Regions from separate parts of the Glutamicibacter halophytocola genome, predicted to be linked through region 1. Evidence: riboswitches for the same ligand, from Rfam matches in the RefSeq annotation. Region 1 holds a riboswitch; each other region holds the start of a gene.
The links. A riboswitch is a leader RNA that binds a small molecule or an ion and turns the genes downstream of it on or off. The one in region 1 is predicted to bind S-adenosylmethionine.
Positions count from the first base shown of each region.

Region 2: it holds a riboswitch for S-adenosylmethionine, as region 1 does, so the genes downstream of both, AOZ07_RS14470 (OsmC family protein) here and AOZ07_RS04895 (bifunctional o-acetylhomoserine/o-acetylserine sulfhydrylase) in region 1, are expected to answer to the same signal.
Region 3: it holds a riboswitch for S-adenosylmethionine, as region 1 does, so the genes downstream of both, AOZ07_RS03445 (hypothetical protein) here and AOZ07_RS04895 (bifunctional o-acetylhomoserine/o-acetylserine sulfhydrylase) in region 1, are expected to answer to the same signal.

Region 1 is NZ_CP012750.1:1,046,894-1,052,905, reverse strand. It holds gene AOZ07_RS04905 (SGNH/GDSL hydrolase family protein) at 1-4, shown strand, start outside; gene metX (homoserine O-acetyltransferase MetX) at 91-1,224, opposite strand; gene AOZ07_RS04895 (bifunctional o-acetylhomoserine/o-acetylserine sulfhydrylase) at 1,227-2,585, opposite strand; SAM riboswitch class IV at 2,676-2,796, opposite strand; gene AOZ07_RS04890 (VOC family protein) at 2,969-3,613, shown strand; gene AOZ07_RS04885 (GNAT family acetyltransferase) at 3,657-4,076, opposite strand; gene AOZ07_RS04880 (CPBP family intramembrane glutamic endopeptidase) at 4,095-4,850, opposite strand; gene AOZ07_RS04875 (aminoglycoside phosphotransferase family protein) at 4,912-5,757, shown strand; gene tpx (thiol peroxidase) at 5,859-6,012, opposite strand, start outside.
Region 2 is NZ_CP012750.1:3,122,341-3,128,352, reverse strand. It holds gene AOZ07_RS14485 (FadR/GntR family transcriptional regulator) at 1-651, shown strand, start outside; gene AOZ07_RS14480 (SDR family oxidoreductase) at 823-1,593, shown strand; gene AOZ07_RS14475 (L-idonate 5-dehydrogenase) at 1,583-2,638, shown strand; gene AOZ07_RS14470 (OsmC family protein) at 2,715-3,266, opposite strand; SAM riboswitch class IV at 3,296-3,416, opposite strand; gene AOZ07_RS14465 (DEAD/DEAH box helicase) at 3,582-6,012, shown strand, end outside.
Region 3 is NZ_CP012750.1:717,619-723,630, forward strand. It holds gene AOZ07_RS03435 (LOG family protein) at 10-1,188, shown strand; gene AOZ07_RS03440 (VIT1/CCC1 transporter family protein) at 1,266-2,369, opposite strand; gene AOZ07_RS03445 (hypothetical protein) at 2,425-2,691, opposite strand; SAM riboswitch class IV at 2,705-2,817, opposite strand; gene AOZ07_RS03450 (DinB family protein) at 2,890-3,474, opposite strand; gene AOZ07_RS03455 (helix-turn-helix domain-containing protein) at 3,650-4,213, shown strand; gene AOZ07_RS03460 (hypothetical protein) at 4,310-4,726, shown strand; gene speB (agmatinase) at 5,032-6,012, shown strand, end outside.

The DNA.
Region 1 (6,012 bases):
GTAGTAGCACTGCAGCAGCACTGTGGCAGTACAGCATGAAGGGACAGCGTCCACCGAAAACTGGTGGGGCTGTCCCTTCGCGGTGCTGATCTAGCGGCTGAAAACCAGGCCGCGCAAAACGCCTTCGAGCTGGCTTGCATCGGTGAGGAAGCCATCGTGGCCGATCGGCGAATCGATGTAGTGCACCGGCGTGGGGGTGGCCAGGGAAGCGGCCAGCTGTTCGGATTGCTCCGGGAAGTACAACCGGTCCGAGCTCACCGCGGCCACCACCACATTGACCTTTTCAAGCCGAGCCAGTGCGACGCCCAGCGATTCGTAGCCACGAGCCACGTCATGGCTCATCAGCGCCTCGGTGAGCAGCAGGTAGCTGTTGGCATCAAAACGATTCACCAGCTTGGCCGCCTGGTGATCCAGGTAGCTTTCCACCTGGTAGCGCCCGCGCGAGCCGTCGAACTGGCCGGCAGGCTGCTCGCCGGGCTGCGCGGCCCGGCCAAAGCGGGCCTGGAGCTCGGCCTCGGAACGATAGGTGATGTGCGCCAGGCGCCGGGCCAGGCCCAGGCCTTCATCCGGCCGCGCACCGCTGGAGTAGTAATCGCCGCCGTTGAAGTTCGGATCCAGCCGGATGGACTGGGTCTGCACCTGGGCAAAAGCGATTTGTTCCGCGGTGGCCTGGGCGCACGAGGCCATCACCACCAGGTTCTTGACCTGTTCGGGGAACTCGACGGCGTATTCCAAGGCGCGCGCCCCGCCCATCGACCCGCCAATCACCGCATGCCAGGAGGTGATGCCCAGCAATTGTGCGAGGCGCGCTTCGAGGCGCACCGCGTCCTTGATGGTGACAAAGGGGAAGCGCGATCCATAGGGCACGCCATGCTCGTCGGGCGACGACGGGCCGGTGGAACCATTGCAGCCGCCGATCATGTTCACGGCGAGAACGAAGTACTTGCTGGTATCGATGGTGGCCCCGGGGCCGACAAACCCGTCCCACCAGCCGGCGCTGCGCGAATCGCCCTGGGCGACGTGGGCGTCGCCGGTCAGCGCATGCATCACCAGCACGGCGTTGGAGCCGTCGGCATCGAGGGTGCCCCAGCTTTCGTAGGCCAGCTCTACCTGTGGCAGGTAGCCGCCGAATTCGAAGTGGTGCCCGCCGACGGCCCTGCGGCGCATCATGCCGTCCCGGCCCTCGGCGAGCTGTGGTTCTTCGGTGGTTGCAATGGATGCCATGCCTAGAGGGTTTCCTGCAATTCCTTGTTAGCCCCGGCCGAGTCGCCCAGGGCGGCAACAGCATTGAAGCCCAGTTCCAGGTCGGCCAGGATGTCCTTGATATTTTCCAGACCCACGCTGATCCGGACCAGTCCCGGGCTCACCCCGGCGGCGATCTGGTCGGCCTCGGACAGCTGCGCATGGGTGGTGGAGGCCGGGTGGATGGCCAGCGAGCGGACATCGCCGATGTTGGCCACGTGGGAGTGCAGCTCAAGCGCGTCCACAAACGCCTGGCCGGCCGCCGCGCCGCCAGCCAGTTCGAAGGCGATGATCGAGCCGGCACCGTGATCGCTGTACTTCTTGGCGCGCTCGAACCATGGCGAGGAGGCCAGGCCGGCATAGGCGACCTTCTGCACCTCGGCGCGGGCCTCGAGCCAGCTGGCGGCCTCGCGCGCATTTTCGCCATGGCGCTCGATGCGCAGGGACAGGGTTTCCAGCCCCTGGGCGATCAGGAAGGCGTTGAATGGGGAGACCGAGGCGCCCAGGTCGCGCAGCAGCTGCACGCGCGCCTTGAGGATGTAGGCCAAGTTGGCACCGAGAATGCCGTTCACGCCCAGATCGCGGGCGAATACCAGGGAATTGTAGGACTCGTCCGGGGTGTTGAAGCCCGGGAAGCGCTCCGGGTCCTGGGCGAAGTCGAAGTTGCCCGAGTCCACGATCACCCCGGCGATCGCATTGCCGTGCCCGCCCAGGAACTTGGTGGCCGAGTGGATGACGATGTCGGCGCCGAATTCGATCGGGCGAATCAGGTACGGGGTGGCCAGGGTGTTGTCCACCAGCAGCGGCACGCCATTTTCGTGGGCGATCTTGGCGACTTCCTCGATATCCAGCACGTCCTGGCGCGGGTTGGAAATGGTTTCGCCGAAGAAGGCCTTGGTGTTCGGGCGGACCGCGTCGCGCCAGTCCTGCAGGTTATCCGGGTCGGCCACGAAGGTGACCTCGATGCCCAGGCGCTTGAGCGTGTGCTTGAGCAGGTTCTGGGTTCCGCCGTAGAGGCTGGGGCTGGCCACCAGGTGGTCGCCGGCCTCGGCCAGGTTCAGGATCGCGAAGGTGGTGGCTGCCTGGCCCGAGGAGAGCAGCAGGGCACCTACGCCGCCTTCCAGATCGGCGATCCGGGTTTCCACCGCGTCGGTGGTCGGGTTGCCGATGCGGGTGTAGATCGGTTCCAGCTCCTGCAGCGCGAAGCGCGCGGCAGCGCTCTGCGCGGTCGGGAAGACAAAGGAAGTGGTCTGGAAGATCGGCAAGGCCCGCGCTCCGGTGGCGGGATCCGGGGTCTGCCCGGAGTGGATCTGACGGGTTTCAAATGACCAGTTGCTGCTCATGGTTTCCTCCAAAATAGTTCATGCGACTTTGGGGGTAGACCACTGAGAAGACACCGAGAGGAAAGACCTCGCCACGAAGCCTTCCAGGGTTACCCGCGCTTGTCCCCAGCTGCCTTGTGCACCTGGGGGCCAGGTCTTCACCCGGGGCACCCCACCGCGGTTGGAGGGTTGCCGCCCAGTAAGCCGGGGCTTGTTACTGGGACTCATGACCTGTTTCCAGTGTGCCCGAAAACCGAAGATTTTTGCAATGCGGGCACTGCAAAATGGTCTCAATCGGTCATATTTCACATCCATGGCGCTTTTGCCGCAGGGAATTCGATTCCGCCAAAAATCTTAGGGTCGCCTAAGTAGAGACTGCGGTCACATGTTGTCATGATGGGCACATGATGAGGCTAGATCACGTTAGTTATGCCTGTGGCCCGGATGGGCTGCTGCCAACCGCGCAAAGAATCTCCGAGTCGCTCGGCCTGGAATTCGTCAAGGGAGGCGTGCATTCCAGGTTCGGGACACGCAATGTCATCTTCCCGCTCAAGCATGGCCAGTACCTCGAAGTGGTCGAGGTGCTCAACCACCCGGCCAGCGACAAGGCCCCCTTCGGCCAGGCGGTGCGGGCCCGTTCGGAGCTCGGCGGCGGCTGGATGGGCTGGTGCGTTTCGGTGGACGATCTATCCAGCGCCGAAGACCGCCTGGGCCGCAAGTCGGTTCCGGGCAACCGCAAATTCCCCGACGGCCGAGAGCTGACCTGGCAGCAGATCGGCATCAAGGGCCTGATCGCCGACCCGCAGTGCCCCTACCTGATCTCCTGGGACGAGGAAGCCAAGGACCTGCATCCTTCCAAGGCCCTGGAGCCCACCGGGGAGATCAGCGGGATCTCGATCGCCGGGTCGCGCGATCGGGTCCTGGAATGGCTGGGCCAGCCCCAGAACGTGCACCTCGGCGCGGTGACCATGGACTACCAGGCGCCCAATGGCACCCCGGGCATCTTGTCGGTGACCTTTGAAACGCAGAACGGTCCTGTGGTGTTGTAGTACGTCGGCAGGCGGGGACAATGGCGTCCCCGCCTGCCATTTTTTATGCGCTGGCATCAAGGCGCTTGCCCAGGACCAGGACGTGCTGGTCTTCAAATCCCAGCCGCTCGTAAAAGCCGCGCACCGCGGCATTTTCCTCGCGCACCATCAGCTGCACCTTGGGCACGCCGCACTGCGTGAGCCAATCACTGGCGGCCTGGACCATCTGGGCGCCCAGTCCGCTGCCCTGCCGCCGCGGGTCCACTGCCACATAATAGAGCCAGCCGCGGTGCCCATCATGTCCGACCATCGCGGTGGCGATCACCTGTGAACCCTCGCTCGCCGCCAGCACCGTCGAGGTAGAGGTTTCCAAGGCTCGAAGGGTATCGGCGCAGGGGTCGTTCCACGGCCGGGTCAGCTCGGTGGCGTCCCAGAGCGCAACGGCTTCGGGAATCTGCTGCGCAGCCAGCACTGAAATCTTCATTCCTGCAGTGTATCCGCGCTAGGCGCCGATCCCGATCGCCGGGCCGATCAGGGCATATCCGACAAAGCCGATGGCGTCGAGCATAAAGTGCGCGATCACCAGCGGCATCACCCGCCCGTACTTGTGGTAGACCCAGCCGAAGACCACGCCCATGAGCATATTGCCGATCATCGGCCCCGCGCCCTGGTACAGGTGGTAGCTGCCGCGGATCACCGCCGAGGCAATGATCGTGGTCCACAACCCCAGGTTCAGCTTCTTCGCATAGCTGAACAGGAAGCCGAGCATCAGCACTTCTTCAAGCACCGCATGGCGCACCGCGGAGAGCAGCAGCACCGGCACACTCCACCAGTAGTCCCCCAGGTTGGCCGCGGAAATCGCGGTGGTGATGCCCAGCCCCCGGCCTGCCGCGTAGACGCCCAGGGTGCCAAGCCCCATGGCCAGAAACAGCCCGGCGCCGAACAAGGCGTCCTTGCCCGGGGCGCGCAGGTCAAAACCGATCTCCCGCACTCCCCGCCCGGTGCTGCGTTTCATCAGGTACAGGGCCAGCAGCACCGGAACCAGCGCAAAGACGATGTCCAGCAGCTGATAGGAGAAGTCGAAAAATTCGCGGGTGCTCAACGGGTTGTTCAGCGAGGTCGTCTGCTCGCGCAGCGGCGCCCTGGTGGCCTTGTCGGCAAAACTCAGGATCGAATAGATCGCGCTTTGCCCCAGGGACAGGGCCAGCACCAGGGCGATCTCGAATTTCAGGATCTTGGCATTCACGTTCTCGATCATAGGCTGATCAGGCTGTGCGCGGGCTGAGGTAGCCTGAAGACAGCGAATTAAAGGAGCATCAGTGAGCCGTCCTGCCACCATGGAAGAACTGTCCATTGCCCGCCAGCTATGTCCCGAGCTGTCCTGGGAAAATGCCGGAGTCAACGAGGGCGGGCAGTTCCACAAGGTGGTGATCGCCAACCCGCATTCGGTGATCCGCATGGCACGCACCGAAGAAGCCACCGGGCAGATGCCGCGCTCGGTGAAGCTGCTGCAGCGGCTCGAAGGCCAGCTGGATTACCGGATTCCGGTGGCCACTTCCCGGATCCTGCAGGTCGGCGGCCTGGGCTCGGTGGCGATGTCCTTCATCCCGGGCAGTGCCCATGAGCCGCATTACGGGGATCCGAAGGTCTTGGGGAAGCTGGTCAACGATTTGGCGGCCATTAGCCTGGAACCGATCAGCGAATACCTGGCGGCGCCCTTTGCCTTCCGCGGCCCGTGGACCGATGAACGCCAGCAGCGGTGTTTCGACGCCTTGCCCGATCCACTGCGTGGCGCGGCTACAACCCTGTGGGCCCAGCTTGATTCGCTGGCCCAGGTGCCGCCGGGGCTGGTCCACGGCGATCTGGCCGGGCACAATATGCACTGGGTTGCCCAGGAGCTGGTCGGCATCCTGGACTGGGATCTGGCTGCCGCCTGGGATCCGGCGCTGAACACCGCCTACCTGAGCCTGTGGCATGGCCTGGAGATGGCCGATCTGATCGCGCCGACTCCCGACGAAGCCCATCGGGCGAAGATCTGGCTTGGGCTGATGAGCCTGGAGCGGCTCTCCGATACCCTGTCGCGCACCGACAATCCCAGAATCGACAAGCTCATGCGCAAGATCGGGCCGCGGATTTTGAACGCCGCGCAGGCTGCCGGGAACTGATGCCCGATCATTGGCACCCCTCCCTCGGGGACAGCAAAGGCCCATCCAAGCTCGATGCTCGGATGGGCCTTGGCAAGCATCACCAGTGATGCAAAAGGCGATTAGCCCAGGGCTGCGATAGCTGCATCGTAGTCTGGCTCGGTGGTGATTTCCGGAACGACCTGGGTGTAGGCCACCTTTCCGGTCTCATCCAGGACGATTACCGAACGGGCCAGCAGGCCAGCGAGCGGGCCGTCGATCTGGGTGACGCCGTAG
Region 2 (6,012 bases), 1.8 Mb from region 1:
GATCTGCGTACCGAGAAGTTGTCCGTGGGGGACCAGCTTCCTGGCGAACGTGCGCTCGCGGAGCAGCATGGGATTTCCCGCGCTTCGGTGCGCGATGCCATCCGCATCCTCGACGTGATGGGCATTATCAGGACCTCCACTGGATCTGGGCCGAACTCCGGCGCCGTGATCATCTCCAATCCCGCGGCGGGAATTTCCCAGGCGCTGCGCCTGCATCTGGCGGCCAAGGGCATCAACGTCCGCGAGATCGTTGAATCGCGCATCCTGCTGGAAACCTGGGCAGCCCAGATGACGCCGCGCGACCCCATCCATGCCCAGCAGGTCATAGATCGGACCGCGGTGCTGATCATGCGCATGGATGATGCGCAGCTCTCGCGCGAATCCTTCCACCGCATTGATGCCGAATTCCACGTTTTGCTCGCATCCATGGCGGGCAACGCGGTGGTCGAATCCATGATGGAATCCCTGCGCAACTCGATCAGTGACTATGTTGCCGCGTCCATCCCGGACGACGAAGCCTGGCAACCGGTGGTCAAGGTGCTGCGCCGCCAGCACAAGGCCATCCACCATGCCTTTGCCACCGGCCAGCGCGAGCGCGCAGCCCAGCTGCTCGAAGAGCACATCACCTGGTTCTACTCGCAGACCCGCTAGATCTGGTAGCAAGAGCACCAGTTAAATAAGTCGGACTTTATTACCCTTAGCTCCTCATATATCTGATATGTTTTCAGTAGGCGACGGGGCTGCATTTCGGATACGTCAGTTGGTTTACACCGGTGATGAGTTCCCGTCGATGTACCATCGACACTTCATGCGAGGGAATTCATGAGCCAACTTTTTGACCTGTCCGGACGACTGGCCCTGGTCACCGGGTCCTCCCGCGGCATCGGCCGCGAACTTGCCCGCGCCCTGGCAGATGCCGGCGCCACGATCATCCTGCATGGCCGCGATGAGCAGCGTCTGGCCGAAACCGCCGCCGAATTTGCCACCCGCTACGGTGCCGAAAAAATCCACAGCGCCTGCTTTGACGTCACCGACGACGCCGCCGTGCGCGAGAACATCGCAGCCATCGAAAAGAACATCGGCGCCATCCGTATTCTGGTGAACAACGCCGGCATCCAGCACCGCGTGCCGATGCTGGACCTCGACGTGGCCGACTGGCAGCGTGTGATTGATACCAACCTCACCAGCGCATTCCTGGTAGGCCGAGAAGCCGCCCGCGGCATGGTGGAACGCGGCGAAGGCAAGATCATCAACATCTGCTCGGTGCAAACCGACCTCGCCCGCCCCACCATCTCCGCCTACACCGCGGCCAAGGGCGGCCTGCGCAACCTCACCCGCGCGATGACCGCCGAATGGGCTGGCGCGGGCCTGCAGATCAACGGCATTGCACCGGGATACATCCACACCGAAATGACCCAGAACCTGGTGGACGACGAGAAGTTCAATTCCTGGATCCTGGGCCGTACCCCGGCTGCCCGCTGGGGCTCAGTCGAGGACTTGGCCGGTCCAGCGGTATGGCTGGCATCGGACGGATCCAACTACGTCAACGGGCAAACCATTTTCATCGACGGAGGCATGAGCGTTGTCGTCTAGCACCCTTTCCAACAAGACCCTGGGCGTCGTCGCCCATGCCGCTGGCGACCTGCGGATCGAGCAGATCGACCTGCCCGCACCCGCTGCGGATGAAGCACGAATCGCCATCGCCTATGGCGGCATTTGCGGTTCGGACCTGCACTATTGGAGCCACGGAGCGGCCGGGGAGTCCATCCTCAAGGCCCCGATGGTTCTCGGGCATGAGATCGTCGGCACCGTTATCCAGGCGGCCGCTGATGGCAGCGGCCCGGGCGCGGGAAGCAAAGTCGCGGTGCACCCGGCAACACCGGGAGACACCGGGGAACCCTATCCTTCTGACCGCCCGAACCTTTCACCCGGATGCACTTATTTGGGCTCGGCTGCCCGCTACCCGCATACCGAGGGCGCTTTTGCCCGCGAGGTGAATCTGCCTGCACGCATGCTGCGCGAACTGCCCGCTGGCCTCTCGCTGCGTGACGCTGCGCTGGCCGAGCCAGCCGCCGTGGCTTGGCATGCGGTCTCGCGTGCCGGCACCGTCTCCGGCAAAAAAGCTCTGGTCATTGGCGCTGGCCCGATCGGAGCGCTGGCCGTGGCGGTGCTCAAGCGCGCCGGTGCCAGCGAAATCATCGCGGTGGACATGCACGAGACGCCGTTGGGCATTGCCAAAGAACTCGGTGCCACCGCAACCCTGCGCGCCGATGACCAGGAAGCAATCGCCAAGGTCAACGCCGATGTGGTGATCGAGGCCAGCGGCAATTACCGCGGCCTGGCCTCTGCCATTCGCGGCGCGGTGCGTGGCGGACGCGTCGTCATGGTCGGCCTGCTGCCCTCCGGCGAGCAACCTGCCCTGATTTCGCTGGCCATCACCCGCGAGCTGGAACTTGTCGGCTCTTTCCGCTTCAACGACGAAATCGACCAGGTGATCGATGCGCTGGCCGACGGTTCCCTGCACATCGGCGCGGCCGTCACCCACGAGTTCCCGGTATCCGATGGCCTTGAAGCTTTTGAAACAGCCAAGGATTCCTCGAAGTCTGGCAAGGTCTTGCTGAACTTCCTGGAGCAGTAATCCCTCCCAGTGCAACGACGCGGTGGTGGCCTCTGATAACAAGGGCCGCCACCGCGTCTTTGCTATTAAGCAGGTGCTAGTTGGCCTCGGCAAGATGCAGCGAGGTGGCCACTGGCACCGGGTTGGCGAACAGATCGAGGACTGGGCAGTGGGCATCAACTGCTTGGCGCAATTCCTCGTAGCGCTCGACGGATTCTGGACCAGCTATCTGGACTTTCAAATCCACTGAAGAGAAACCGGGACGCACCGACGCGTCGATGCCGAATAGTCCGCGAACATCGAGCTGCCCATCAGCGGTAATCTGCACATCATCAACCTGGATGCCCAGGCTCTCGGCGTAGAGCCGATAGACCACGACCTGGCATGAGACCAAGGCTGCCAATGCGTATTCAACGGGACTGGCGGCGATGTCGTTACCGCCGAGCGCTGCTGGTTCATCGACGGTGAAGGTGTGCTTGCCGGCGCGAATATTGCTGGCGACCGAAGCAAAACCCTCGCCCTGGACAGTGAAGGTCAACTGGGCACTGTGTGGAGCGGAGGAGATCCGTTCGCCCCAACCGGCACCGGCTTCTTGCAGGCGTTGAGAGCGGTCTTCGGCCACGGATAGCTTGGCTGTTGCGTGAGGCATGGGGATTCATCCCCTTTCTGGCGCAGGGGCGCCATCGTTTACGATCCTGGATTTCAAGAAGCGTCGAATCGTCACCTGGGGCACCCCGCACAATGGCCTAAAGGGTTGCCGTCCACTCAGCCAGGGCTGTGATGAGTGGAACTCGTGATTCAGTGGTTCCTTTGTATCTTGTGGCAAGCGGATCGGTAAAGTATCCACTTAACGTTTCGTCATGGCGGTCCTGTCCCTTAGCGTCGATAGGATGGTGGGTAGCAATCCGCTCCAACGCACTACCCATGGATGGCGATGATGGAATTCCAGCTGACTCTTTCCTCAGTGAACTCATTAGTGTCCGAGGAAGAACTTCGCATCGGGCAATTCTTCTTCGAATCCGGAAAAGTCCAGGATGTTGAACGCCATCGTGAACGGGGGAACGCCCGAGTCACTGCGCTGGTTCGCAACAGCGAGGTCATGGTCGGGTTTCGGATCGGCAACGAGGGCATAGAATTCCACTCTTTCTGCACCGAACATCCATCTGAGTACTCCTGCCCGGAAGTCGCAGCACTGCTGCTGGAGATAGTCAGCGACGCCGAAGACCCGCTCTACGTCTCGGATCAGGCAGCCGACCCTTATGGCTGGCAACGCAATGCGGTTCCCCAATGGGAACGAAACCTGAATCGGTTGTTGCCCGTCGTTGAAGTAGAAACCGACATTGTCGAAGAGCCGCTGGGCCTGATTTTGAAGGTCGTCACAGAGCCACGGTACGGAGGAGAAGATGTCCTCACTCTCCAAGCGAGGCCGGCAAAGCAAGGAACCAAGAGCCCGTGGGTGCAGACCGGCATTAGCTGGAAATCGGTCGCCTTTGACGAGCACTTTTCCAGGGCGCAACGCCGCGCAGTCGTGGAATTGAACCGCCTGCGGGAACATGCCGAAAAGGTGAAGTACGGTCATTTCTGGGAAACCACAGACTGGATTTCCTTGATGGAACTTCCTGGCAAGGATCTCTTGGCCGCTTTCAAGGATCTCAAGGATGCAGGCGTTGCCATTATTAATGGCGGTTCTGCGTCCAAGCCGCCGGTGAACTTCAGTGAAAAACTGGCCCATGCATACGTGGATTTCCGTCAAGGGGAAAACGGCCTGACCGTCGAAGGCGTGCTTCATGGTCCTGAACCTGAACACACGCACCTGTTGCCCGTAGGAAATCCCCCTGCTTTTGTGGCTTTTTCCTCCCAGCCGTTGGCCAAATCCAAGACCTGGGGCCTGGCAGAATTTGCTGATCCGGTATCAGCAGAGCTCGCCACGTTTATTGCCTCCGGTGTCCAGTTCATTCCGTCTTCTGAAGTAGGCCGGTTTGAGCAAACCCATCTGGACAGGGTGCGCCAGCTGGCGCCATTGAAGAGCGCGGATGTTTCCTACGCCATCCCCGACCCTCCACGACCAGTGCTGCGACTGCGCGTTTCAAGCACTGTCGACAGCGTCAGCCTGCATTATTCATGGAAGTACGCAGCCAAGGCCCAACGCCAGCGAAGTGTTGAAAAGGAAATCATCGCTTCGATCAATGACAAATTGGGCGACGACTCTGCCTTGGGACAGGTGAAATCGAACGGGATCTACGAAGATCGAGAGCTGACGATGGATGAGTCCATCGACTTCTTGGTCTACACCTTGCCGTTACTGGAAGAACATCCCGATATCTTGATTGAAGCCCAGAACCAGCTTCCCAAGTATCGGATTATCGACTCTCCTGCGACGGTAGCCATCGATGCTGGTGAAAGCACTGGAGACTGGTTTGATCTGACAGTCGAGGTCACCATCGATGACATCAAGGTGCCATTTGCGCTACTGCTAGCTGCGCTCACGCTGCACTTGGATTATCTGGTTCTTGAGGACCTGACCGTCATTCCCATCGGCGGAGAAGACTTCGCCCAGCTGCGTCAGCTGATCGACGAGGCCGGTGAATTAGGCAAGGTCGAAGGCAATACAATTCGGGTCCACAAACTGAGCATCGACTGGTGGAAGGAACTGCTGGATCTGGGCATTATCGAAGCCCAGCATAACCAGTGGCTGCAGAACATGAATGAGCTCACCAGCGGCGAAGAGCTTAATCCCGTGGAACTGCCCGAGAGTTTCAAGGCCAACTTGCGCCCTTACCAGGAACAGGGGCTCGCGTGGCTTAACTTCCTGCGAACCCACTCGCTGGGAGGGGTTCTGGCAGATGACATGGGCCTGGGTAAAACCGTCCAATTGCTGGCGTGCCTCGAACAGGCACGCATCGAGAACCCGGGCCAAAAATTCCTGGTTCTGGCACCTACCTCGGTCGTAGGCAACTGGATCAATGAAGCACACCGGTTCACTCCCCATCTGAAGACGCGGGGGATTACCTCTACCGCCAAGAAGGCAGGGCAAACAGTCGCAGACCAGTTGGGCGATGCCCAGTTGATCGTGACCAGCTATGCGATCTTCCGGCTCTCCTATGAAGAGTTCGAAGCGGCAGGGTTCTCGGTCATGATCATGGATGAAGCCCAACAGCTGAAGAACCATGCCTCCAAGGGATATAAGCAGGCCCGGCAACTGCCTGTCCCCTGCAAATTTGTGGTCACAGGCACTCCGATGGAGAACAACCTGCTGGAGCTGTGGGCCCTGGTTTCGCTGGCAGCCCCTGGGCTGTTGGGCGCTCAGAACGCTTTCAAGGACAACTACCAAAAGCAGATATCCGACGGGGACAAGGAACGGCTTGAACGGCTCAAGAGCCGGCTGCGCCCCTTTG
Region 3 (6,012 bases), 330 kb from region 1:
CGTTGACGCATGTCGCACATCTGGCCTTATCTACCGGCGAGGGCAGTGAATATCACCTCGCTCGTCGAGTTTGATCGCTTGGCTTCCGACGCGCTTTCCTCCCTCCACCCCCGCGGATTCAGCTGGCGCGTGCATCGGGTTGATCTGCGTGAACGGGACTCCGTCCTTCGCTCCCTGGACCTGTCGGAAGCGATCTTCATCGATTGCCAATACTCGCAGCATGGGCGGGAACTGGTTCAGGCGACCGGTGGCCTGTGCATGAGCTCTGGCGAAGAACTGCCCTTCACCACGGGGGAACGCAGCTTGTATACCCCGGAAGAACTCTATGAAGGGATCCGCGCGCAGGGCTACGAACAGGTCCCGGATGCGAAGATCTACGCCTATTCGCAACAGCACACCGCACCGGCTGCGCTGAATCCCGAAGATGCGATGGCCAGGACCCTGCATGATCACCACGTTGGGCAGGCTTTGATTTCGGAAGTCTATGAGGGCGTGTTCAAGGATTCCCCGCTCATCGGGGTTATGGGCGGCCATGCGATGCGCCGCGGTTCACGCGAGTACGCGCAAACAGTGGAACTGGGCCAATTGATTACCCGGGCCGGCTATGGCGTGGCCACTGGCGGGGGACCGGGAGCCATGGAAGCTGCCAATGCCGGGGCATGGCTGGCAGGCTACCAGCAAAAGGATCTCAACCTTGCCCTGGAAATGCTCGCCGAACAGCCCGACGCCATTCACCAGCGCACCGGATGGGCCAGGACCGCGCTCGCCGTCAAGGATCGTTTCCCCAGCTCGCAGCAGTCATTGGGGGTGCCTACATGGTTTTACGGCCACGAACCGCCAAATCTTTTTGCCACGAAGATCGCAAAGTTCTTCGCCAACTCCATCCGCGAGGCAATTCTCCTGGAGCAGTCCAATGGCGGGCTGATTGTCTTGCCCGGATCCGCCGGCACGGTTCAGGAGATCTTCCAGGATGCCTGCGAAAACTACTATGCCACCGGCGCCCGGGTGGTTCCCATGGTCCTGTTCGGCCGTGAATACTGGACCAGGACCCTGCCGGTGTGGCCGCTGCTCCAGGCGCTAGCCGCCGATCGGGTGATGGGAGAAAAGATTGCCCTGGTGGACACCGCGGCCGAGGCGATGGAGTTCATCAGCTCCATGAGCACGCTGCGCCGGCGCACACGCTGGTAGCGCCCCCAAGCAAATGACCCCGCGGCATCAGATGATGCCGCGGGGTCATGGGCGATTGAAGCCGAGCCAACAGCCGGTCATGCCACCTGCACGTCGAAGAGCAGGCCCAGGCAGTAGGTGACCGCTGCGGCGCCCCATCCAATGGCCAGCTGGCGCAGGCCGCGCTTGAGCGGCGAGGCTCCGGAGAGCAGGCCGACGATGGCTCCGGTGATCATCAAGGCGATCCCCACCAGGATCACGGAGATGGCCACGGCCGCCAAGCCGCCGAGACCGAAGATATAGGGCAGGATCGGGATGATGGCGCCGGAAGCGAAGAGGCAGAAGGAAGTGGCTGCCGCGCCGGTGGCCGAGCCGAGCTCTTCGTGTTCGTTTTCCAATTCCTCTGCGCGTTCCTCGGGGTTCAGCGAGAAGGCGGGGTTGCAATCACAGGTGAAAAGCCCCATGCGTTCTGCGGCGCGGTGTTCGGCATCTTCATCGCTCATGCCGCGGGCCTTGTAGATCAGCACCAGCTCGTTGGACGCCAAATCGAGGTTGGGTGCTGCCGTCAGCGTCACCTGGGTGGGCCGTGAAGCGGTGAGAAGCTCGCGCTGGGACCGCACGGAGACGAATTCGCCGGCCGCCATGGATAGCGCTCCGGCCAAGAGCCCGGCGATGCCGGAAAAGAGCACGAAGGTGGAGGATACCCCGGTGGCGCCGATGCCCATGATCAGGGCGAGGTTGGAGACCAGGCCGTCATTCGCGCCAAAAACCGCGGCGCGGAAGTTGCCCGAGAGCTGAGCCCGGCCGGCGGTGGCCAGTGCGCGGACTACTTCTTCATGCACCTGTTCGTCGGCGGCCATTTGCGCGGTCGCGTCCTTGTCGTCGCGGTACGGCGAATTGCTCTCGGAGCGCTGTGCCATGGCCAGCACGAAGACCGAGCCGAAATTGCGGGCCAAGAAGCGCAAGATCGTGCGGCGCAATGATGGGCGGACCGGCTTGGCGTGTTCGCCCAGCTTGGCCCGCCAGTGCGCCTCATGCCGCGCTTCGGCTTCGGCGAGTCCCAGCAGGATCTGCCTTTCCTGCCCGGATTTCTTCTGGGCCAGGGTGCGGTAGATGGCGCCTTCGGCGACTTCATCGGCCAGGTATTTTCGCCAGCGCTGGACTTGGGCACGGGTAGGTTCGGTTGCTGACTGGTTCGACATCACGAAAACAGCTCTCTTGGCAGGTCGAATTTCTTGTCGAAACTCGGTGAACGGGTCAGCTACCGATTTTAGTAAGGGGATGGGGCGTTGGGAATTTGGCAAGGCTAAAAGCGGCGTTGCGCCCCTGCGGTTCCCCTGCGGCGGCAACGCCCAGGAGCAGCTGGGAAGTTTCCGGATCGAAGACCGGGCGGCGTGCGCAGCGGGCCAGGAGCTGTTCGAGCAGAATTGGATCGCCGACGTAGCAGATATGCCAGAGTCCGTGGACCTTGAATTGCACTTGGCCGGTTCGGCGGTCGACGATGGGCAGGACGGAATAGGCCATGTGATGCGCTCTCGCTGTGTTCTTGCCCGAGCACAGTGTGTGAACGGACCGCTTCTTCATCCGAACCACCCATGAATCTGGGGTTGGTGCACGGCCAGTCGGAGCTTGGCGCCGTGTCTCGTGAAGCAACACTTGTGATGCTACCGCCTGCGCTGTCCGCGATGAAGGCCTGTTCCGTAATATGACCTGGGCTCCTGGCTACTGGTGGTCATCACCGATGGCGAGGCGGTTGATCGATTCGAACTGCTGGGCCCATTGCGCTGCGGAATAGTCCGGGAGGTTGGGCGCTTCGGGGCGCAAGCCGGTGAAGCCATCAAGCTGTTCGCGCACGATGTCGAGGTGGCCGGCGTGCCGGGAGGTTTCCGCGATCATGTGCACCATGAGATGTTCCAGCGTGGTGTGCCGGCGGCGGATCCACCAGGGCACTTCGACGGGAGCGCTGAGCGGCAAAGCCCTGATGCCAGCATCCGAGAAGGCGGTTGACTCCCGGTACAGCTCGATAATCCCGCTGGCGCTGAAGCGGGCCGGCGGCAGGAAGTCGGCCTGCGGGTCATCGGCATCCAGAAGCTCTTGGATATAGGGGTCATCCACTGTGCGGCCGAGGCATTGGGCAAAATACCCGTACTCGGTGATGGCCAGGTGGTGGACGACGCCGAGGATGTGCGTTCCGGTGGGCGTCAGCGGTTTGCGTGCCAGCTGTGCGCTCAGCCCCTGGGCCTTGTAGATGACTGCGTCGCGCGCGTCGGAGAGATATTCCTGGAGCAGTTCCTTGCTGTGATCCATGATCAGAGTCTAGCCAGCGTGTGGGGATCTGGAGCGCGGAACGTGTGGGACACGGCATATTTGCAGGACTCGCGCTATGCTCTGTTTACTATTGGTAAACTTGCCGCCGCAGCCTTTTCGGAGCGCCCCTTTGGCTGCTGGCGTGCCGCAACAAGCGAAGTGATGGAGCGAAAGCATGAAGACCCTGCCCGTGGAATCAAGCGGTGCCGCGATCAATATCGGTTCGCGGTTGCGCGGGGTGCGCCAGCGGCAGCGAATGACCATCGACCAGGTCGCTGAGCTGTCTGGGCTGACCAAGGGCTTCCTCTCGCGTGTTGAGCGAGATCTCACCAGCCCCTCGGTCTCCACGCTGCTGAAATTGTGCGAGGTGCTCGGCATCGAGGTGGGCACGCTATTTGAAGTGCCCGAAACCATGCTGGTGCGGCTGGAAGAAGCGCCGCGGGTGTCGCTGGGCGGGGAGGGGATCACCGAGCAGCTGGTGACGCCGCGCAGCGAGAAGCGCGTGCAGATGATCCGAGCCGAAATCGCTCCCAAGGGCTCCGGCGAAGCCGAGCTGTATTCGGTGGACTGCGAGTTGGAAGTGCTCCATGTGATCGCCGGGAAATTCACCCTCGTGCTGCCCGAGCAGCGTGTTGAGCTCCAGGCCGGGGACACCATGACCTTTCCCGGGCGCGAGCCGCACAGCTGGGAAAACGAGTCCGATGAGGCAGCCCTGGTGACCTGGACCTTGATCCTCTAGCTTCAAGCGCTCCTTTTCGTTGCGGTGCTGTGGAGCGCGTATTCTAAAAAGGTGTGCTCGGCGTGCGCACACAGTGCGGTGATCGATGGGAGTGGCGTGAGGACTAGCGAGGATACTGGCGCACGGGATCAGCTTCGCTGCATCAGCTGGTGGGCTTCGGTGCTTGTCGGACTTCTTGCCGGCACGACCCTGACGTGGATCCGCACGCAGCGCAATTTCTTTTTCATCGGGGCGGTTATTATCGCGGTGGTGATTGTGGTGCTCGGCCTGCGGACCATTCGGCGCAGGGCCCGCTTCCCGCAAATGGCGCAGGCCCGCGTTTCGTGGCTATATGCCTTCTGGGCGATCATTCTCATGATCCTGGTCGGGCCCCTGCAACTGGTCTACGTAGCCGATGACCTCTCCGAGCTCATGCTCAAGTCCCTGATCCTCTCCGCCGGGTTCTGCGTGGCGATCCATGAAATCGATCGTTCGCTGGTTAATGCCAGCACGAAGAACTTCCGCGGCGCCTAGTCTTCCGGCGATCATGCCGCTGCGCCAGCCAACTGGCCCAGCGATCCAGCTCCTTTCTTGCACCGGCCCCCGGGCCATCACTCACGCTGCTCCTCCCCGGATAGGACCGCGTGCCAATTGCCGCAGCGCTGAACCCTGCCCCCGCATGCCCTGGCGGCGGCATTCTGCCCTTTTGCGCGCCCCAGCTCCCGGATCCATGGCTTAAGCCTTGACGTGACCGCGCCAACAAAATAGCATAATAGGAAACTGAAGTTTCATATTGGGCAACTACGGTGAAAGCCGTGAAACGCCGGGAGGGCAAGAACATGAAAGAAGTCCGCATTGAGGAAAACGGCCATCTGGGTCCGATCAACGCAGCGGTCATCCCGCGCTATGCGGGGGCCGGAACCTATGCCCGGCTGCCCCGCCTGGACCAGGTCCAGAACGCGGATATCAAGATCATCGGCGTGCCTTTTGACACCGGTGTCTCCTACCGGCCCGGGGCGCGCTTCGGCGCCAACCACGTGCGCGAATCCTCGCGCCTGATCCGCCCGTACAACCCTGCCACCGACACCTCGCCGTTTGCGCAGAGCCAGGTGGTGGACGCAGGCGACCTCGCGGTGAACCCGTTCAACATCAACGAAGCCATCGAGACCATCGAGCACGAGGCGCTGGAGCTGACCGCGGACGGTTCGAGCCTGGTCACCATCGGCGGCGACCACACCATTGCGCTGCCACTGCTGCGCGCGGCATCCCAGCGCGCTGGCGCCCCGGTCGCCATGCTGCACTTCGACGCCCACCTGGACACCTGGGACACCTACTTCGGCGCCGAATACACCCACGGCACCCCCTTCCGCCGCGCGGTGGAAGAAGGCATCCTGGACACCGAGGCCATCTGCCATGTGGGAACCCGCGGCCCGCTGTACGGCAAGAAGGACCTGGAAGACGACAAGCGCTTCGGCTTCGGCATCGTGACCAGCTCGGATGTCTACTACCAGGGCGTGCGTGAAATCGTGGACAAGCTGCGGATGCGCATCGGCAACCGCCCGCTGTACATCTCGGTGGACATCGACGTGCTGGATCCGGCCCACGCCCCGGGCACCGGCACCCCCGAGGCCGGCGGCATCACCAGCCGCGAACTGCTTGAGATCCTGCGCGGCCTGCGCGGGCTGAACATCGTGGGCGCCGACATCGTCGAGGTCGCTCCGGCCTATGACCACGCGGAGCTGACCGGCGTGGCTGCCAGCCATGTCACCTACGACCTGATCAGCTTGATCAGCGACTTCCGGGCTAACCAGGGGCTGAAC